Regions from separate parts of the Pantoea sp. X-Soil-YNGN-844 genome, predicted to be linked through region 2. Evidence: predicted binding sites of a transcription regulator. Region 2 holds the regulator's gene; the other holds the start of a gene.
What was found. The regulator PhoB, encoded in region 2, activates phosphate uptake and scavenging genes when phosphate is short. The targets are predictions, from matches to a motif close to CTGTCATAAAACTGNCNNAT.
Positions count from the first base shown of each region.

Region 1: a site for PhoB is predicted at 1,042-1,061, ahead of ugpB (sn-glycerol-3-phosphate ABC transporter substrate-binding protein UgpB). Genes of this name have one in related genera too.

Region 1 is NZ_AP036007.1:3,742,039-3,745,207, reverse strand. It holds gene livF (high-affinity branched-chain amino acid ABC transporter ATP-binding protein LivF) at 1-525, shown strand, start outside; gene ugpB (sn-glycerol-3-phosphate ABC transporter substrate-binding protein UgpB) at 1,133-2,449, shown strand; gene ugpA (sn-glycerol-3-phosphate ABC transporter permease UgpA) at 2,503-3,169, shown strand, end outside.
Region 2 is NZ_AP036007.1:960,116-963,284, reverse strand. It holds gene AC6I8C_RS04270 (PstS family phosphate ABC transporter substrate-binding protein) at 1-123, opposite strand, end outside; gene phoR (phosphate regulon sensor histidine kinase PhoR) at 143-1,456, opposite strand; gene phoB (phosphate response regulator transcription factor PhoB) at 1,471-2,160, opposite strand; gene sbcD (exonuclease subunit SbcD) at 2,357-3,169, shown strand, end outside.

The sequences.
Region 1 (3,169 bases), 2.8 Mb from region 2:
TTTGATGGCAAAGCGATTACCGACTGGCAAACGGCGCGCATTATGCGTGAAGCAATCGCCATCGTGCCAGAGGGAAGGCGGGTGTTTTCGCGCATGACGGTGGAAGAGAACCTGGCGATGGGCGGCTTTTTTGCCAGCCGTCCGGAGTATCTGACGCGGATTAAGCGCGTGTATGAACTCTTTCCACGGCTGGAGGAGCGTAAAATCCAGCGTGCCGGAACGATGTCAGGCGGCGAACAGCAGATGCTGGCGATTGGCCGCGCGCTGATGAGCCAGCCGCGCCTGCTGCTGCTGGATGAGCCGTCGCTGGGACTGGCACCGATCATTATTCAGCAGATCTTCGACACCATTGAGCAACTGCGCAGCGAAGGGATGACGATTTTCCTGGTGGAGCAGAATGCGAATCAGGCGCTGAAGCTGGCGGATCGGGGCTATGTGCTGGAGAACGGGCATGTGGTGCTGGAAGATACCGGTGCAGCTCTCCTCTCCAACGAAGCCGTCCGCAGCGCATACCTCGGCGCTTAACCTTTAGAGGCCTGGCTTACTTGCCATTTCGACACCGGGCAGTGCTCGCATTCCTCACGTACTTCAGTACGCTCCGGATGCTGTGCGCTGGCCGGTGCCGAACTGCCTGCGACGCCGACGGCCTTGAGTGTTGGTGTGGTAGTGTCGATGGCCTTTAAATTTGCGCAAAAGCACGGACAAGCGCGGCTATTGCCCGAGGCCGTTGCAGATTATGGTAATAAATCCGACGTAGTAATGATGTATAGCCGCTCAGACTGCTGACAAACCCAAATCAGTGTGAATCTGGCCGCAACAAATAAACTCAACGCGCAGGGAACACGGTCAGAAGAGGAAAGCGTCCCGCGCCATGGACGGCGCGGGCCGAGCGTGTCATGGATGACGGATTTTGCGTCTTTCCGATCTGACCGTGTTCCTTGTGCATGCTCAGTCTTACAGCAACCTGGCCAGATTTTGTCAACAAAGTAGTTAGCTGCTCCGCCTTTCCTCCCTTTCGCCTGTCATCCGGCTGTCATCGGGTTGTTATTAATCCGTCATTTCCCCGTGTCATGTTACTTCGCGAACCAGAAATCCGTGATTTCACGCGTATTTACCTGCACAGGAAAATTCTATGTCCGTCGTTACCTTTCGTCGTAGCCTGATGAGCGTGCTGCTCGGTCTGACGCTCAGCAGCCATGCCATGGCCGCCACTGAGATCCCCTTCTGGCACTCCATGGAAGGCGAGTTAGGCAAAGAAGTGGATTCGCTGGCACAGCGTTTTAACGAGACGCATCCCGATTACAAAATTGTTCCGACCTACAAAGGTAACTACGAGCAGAGCCTGGCGGCAGGGATTGCGGCCGTGCGCAGCGGTAAAGCGCCTGCGGTGCTACAGGTCTATGAAGTCGGCACGGCGACCATGATGGCCTCTAAGGCGATTGTGCCGGTACATCAGGTCTTCAAAGATGCCGGCATCCCCTTTGATGAAAAACAGTTCGTACCCACGGTGGCGGGCTACTACAGCGACAGCAAAGGTCAGCTGATCTCTCAGCCGTTCAACAGCTCGACGCCGGTGCTCTACTACAACAAGGACGCCTTCAAAAAAGCGGGTCTGAACCCGGACCAGCCACCGAAAACCTGGCAGGAGCTGGCGACCGATGCCGCGGCACTGCGCAAAGCAGGCCTGAGCTGTGGTTACGCCAGCGGCTGGCAGGGCTGGATCCAGATCGAAAACTTCAGCGCCTGGCATGCATTGCCGGTGGCGACAGAGAACAACGGATTTGACGGCCTCGACGCGGTGCTGGAGTTCAACAAGCCGGTGCAGGTTCGTCATATCGACCTGTTGGAAGCGATGAATAAGAAAGGGGATTTTACCTACTTTGGCCGTAAAGATGAGTCCACCGCCAAGTTCTACAACGGCGACTGCGGTATCACCACCGCTTCATCCGGTTCGCTGGCCGATATCCGTCATTACGCTAAATTCAACTTCGGCGTCGGCATGATGCCGTATGACGACACCGTACCGAATGCGCCGCAGAACGCCCTGATTGGTGGTGCGAGCCTGTGGGTGATGAAAGGCAAAGATGCGGCAACGTATAAAGGCGTGGCTGAGTTTATGCAGTTCCTGGCGAAACCGGAAATCGCGGCGGAATGGCACCAGAAAACCGGCTACCTGCCGATTACCACCGCCGCCTATGAGCTGACGAAACAGCAGGGCTTCTACGACAAAAATCCGGGTGCAGATATCGCGACCCGCCAGATGATGAACAAGCCGCCACTGCCGTTCACCAAAGGGATGCGTCTGGGCAACATGCCGCAGATCCGCACCGTGATCGACGAGGAGCTGGAAAGCGTCTGGACCGGTAAACAGTCACCGCAAAGCGCGCTGGATAACGCAGTGAAACGCGGCAACGAACTGCTGCGCCGCTTCCAGCAGCAAATGAAGTAATCTCTCCCCTGGCCAGCCCAGGCTGGCCCCTCTTTTCTGACGTCAGGTACGCCATGTCTTCATCCCGTCCGGTCTTTCGCACCAGCCTGTTGCCTTATCTTCTGGTGCTGCCGCAACTGCTGATTACCGCCATCTTCTTTCTCTGGCCTGCCGGTGAAGCACTGTGGTATTCGCTGCAAAGTCTCGATCCCTTTGGCATCTCCAGCAGCTTTGTCGGGCTGGAAAACTTCAGACGCCTGTTTGCCGATCCCTACTATCTGGATTCGTTCTGGACCACGATAAAATTCAGCGGCATGGTCACGGTGTTCGGCATGGTGTTTTCGCTGCTGCTGGCGGCGCTGGTGGATTATGTGGTACGACTGCGCCGCCTCTATCAGACCCTGCTGCTGCTGCCCTACGCCGTTGCCCCGGTGGTGGCCGCGGTGCTCTGGATGTTTCTGTTTAACCCCGGTCTGGGCCTGTTCAGCTATCTGCTGAACCACATCGGCTACAACTGGAACTATGCGCAGAACAGCGGTCAGGCGATGTTCCTGATTGTGCTGGCGTCGATCTGGCAGCAGATGAGCTACAACTTCCTGTTCTTCTTCGCCGCACTGCAATCAATCCCGAAATCGCTGGTGGAAGCCGCCGCCATCGACGGTGCCGGGCCGGTGCGTCGCTTCTTCAACCTTTCTCTGCCGCTGATTACGCCGGTCAGCTTCTTCCTGCTGGTGGTGAACC
Region 2 (3,169 bases):
CAGGGTCATCAGATAGCCGAGCGTGTCGGATCCGACGCTGCTGAGATTGCCGGAGAGTGCGCCGGGCTGGGCCAGCGCCAGACCCGGCAGCAGAGAGACGATTAACAAAACAAGGAGGCGCATCAGAGAGATCCGGCAGCGATTAATGAACGGCATTCTCCTGCATCACGCTGCTGACAATCAACCTTGCGGGCAGCGTAAAGGTAAAACAGGTCTCTTTATGCGGCACGCTGGTGATATCGAGCCGCGCGTTGTGGTGACTCAGCGCATGTTTCACAATCGCCAGTCCCAGCCCGCTGCCGCCGGTGGCGCGCGAACGCGCCTTATCAACCCGGTAGAACCGCTCGGTCAGACGCGGAATATGTTCAGAGGCGATACCCGGCCCGTTGTCGCACACCCGGAAGGTCGCGCCCTGCTTGCCACGCAGCCAGCTGATATCGATCCGCGTGCCCTCCGGCGTGTGATTCACCGCGTTGTAAACCAGATTGGAGATGGCACTGCGCAGCTGTTCGTCGTTGCCGAACACTTTCAGATGGGGATCGGTATGGAAATGGATATCGTGACGACCGCCACTCAGCGTCGCCGCCTCATGCTGCAGCAGCTTCAGCATCACCGGCACATCGACCTTCTCTTTGAGATCGATCGCGGGCGCGGCTTCAATGCGCGACAGCGTCAGCAGCTGTTTCACCAGGCTGTCCATGCGGCGCGTCTGCTCCGACATGGTGTGCAGCGCTTTGCTGCGCGACGGCTCACTCATCACCGAGTCATTCATCATCTCCAGATAGCCCTGCAGCACGGTGAGCGGCGTGCGTAACTCATGGCTGACGTTAGCAAAGAAGTTGCGGCGCGCCCCTTCCAGCTGATGCATCTGCGTCACATCACGGGCCACCAGCAGCCACTGCCCTTCGCTGTAGGGCATGACGCGGAATTCCATGTGAAGTTTGTTGTTCAGCACCAGCGTCAGCGGCTTGTCAAAATCGCGCTGGCGAAGATAGCGGGAGAACTCCGGGTAACGCAGCAGATTGAGGATATTCTGGCCATTATCTTCCGGCCAGCGCAGGCCAAGGTGCTGCTGCGCCAGGCCGTTACACCAGAAAATAGTGCCCTCTTCCGTGGTCAGGATCACCGCATCCGGCAGCGATTCGGCCCCGCTGCGGAAACGCTTAATCAGATTGCCCAGTTCACGCCGCCGCCGCCGGTTGCGCAGCTGCATCTGGTAAAGCCCATAAAACAGCGGTTCCCAGCTGGCACGCCCGGTCGGTGGCGTCATGGTGCGGTCGAGCCACAGCCAGTGCGACAGCCGCATCAGATTGTAAAAATGCCACAACAGCACCACCAATACGCTCAGCAGCAGCCACCAGGGCAGGCCGCCAGACAGCAGGCCCAGCAGCGCCGCAGGCAGACAGGCCAGCAGCAGTTCTGTCAGTAATCTCTTCCAGGAGAGGCGTTCCAGCACGGTAAAGGCTCCGTTTAGTAGCGGGCAGAGAAACGATACCCTGTTCCACGGACGGTTTGTACCATGCGATCGTGGCCGGAGACTTCCAGCGCTTTACGTAAACGGCGAATGTGAACATCGACAGTGCGATCTTCCACATACACATTGGTGCCCCAGACGTGGTTCAGCAACTGTTCGCGGCTGTAGACACGTTCCGGGTGAGTCATAAAGAAGTGCAGCAGCTTATATTCGGTGGGGCCCATCTCAAGCGGCGTGGTTTCGGACATCACGCGATGTGAGGAGGGATCCAGACTCAGCCCCTGCATCTCAATCACCTCTTCCACCGCCATCGGCGAAATGCGGCGCATCACCGCTTTGATCCGCGCCATCAGCTCTTTGGGTGAAAACGGCTTGGTAATGTAATCATCGGCACCCACTTCCAGGCCGCGCACCCGATCTTCCTCTTCGCCGCGCGCGGTCAGCATCATCACCGGGATATCGCGGGTCATCGCCTCGCGCTTCAGATGCTTGATAAACTGAATCCCGCTGCCACCGGGTAACATCCAGTCCAGCAAAATCAGATCGGGCCAGGGTTCAATCAGCTTGCCAACGGCGCTGTCATAATCTTCCGCCTCGATTGGCTGATAGTCGTTCTGCTCCAGAACAAAACACAACATTTCACGGATGGGGGCTTCATCCTCCACAACCAAAATGCGCTTAGCCATTATTACTCCTGCTGATTATGACGGCTGTCACTGAGATTCGCGGCGCCATTATGCGTCAGATTTGTGACACTTTTATGAAAAACATAACCTGCCTGTAACCTCACTGGTAATCATTTATGACAGCGCAGCGACATTTTTTGCTTTGGCCGCAGAGCCAGTATAATCGCCCAGCGAATCACAACGGCAGGGACTCATCATGCGCATTATTCATACTGCGGACTGGCATCTGGGGCAGTTCTTCTACAACAAAAGTCGGGCGGCGGAACATCAGGCGTTTCTTGACTGGCTGTTGATCCAGATTGAACAGCATCAGGTGGATGCGCTGATTATTGCAGGCGACCTGTTTGATACCGGCACGCCGCCCAGCTACGCCCGCGAGATGTTTAACCGCTTCGTGGTGGCGCTGCAGCCTACCGGCTGTCAGCTGATTGTGCTGGCGGGTAACCACGATTCCGTGGCAACGCTGAACGAGTCACGCGAATTGCTGGCCTGTCTCAACACGCGGGTGATCGCCACCCCGCAGGCGCAGGATGATGTGCTGCTGCTCAACACCCGCCAGGGCGAGCCGGCTGCCCTGCTGTGCGCCATTCCCTATCTGCGCCCGCGCGATATCCTGCGCAGCCGGGCGGGTCAGTCGGGACGCGACAAGCAGACCTCGCTGCTGGAGGCGATTGCCCACCACTATCAGCAGCGTTTCGCCGCCGCCCAGGCGCTGGGCTATGCGCTGCCAGTCATTGCTACCGGTCACCTCACCACCGTCGGCGTCAGCCAGAGCGATTCGGTGCGCGACATCTACATCGGCACGTTGGACGCGTTTCCCGCCAGCGCGTTTCCCGCTGCTGACTATATTGCGCTCGGCCATATTCACCGCGCCCAGCGGGTCGCGGGCAGCGAGCATATCCGCTACAGCGGCTCACCGATTCCACTGAGCTTTGATGAGCTGGGGACTGAAAAAAGCGTCTTCCTGCTGGAGCTGGCGGCCAGCGGCCTGCAGTCAGTTACGCCGCTG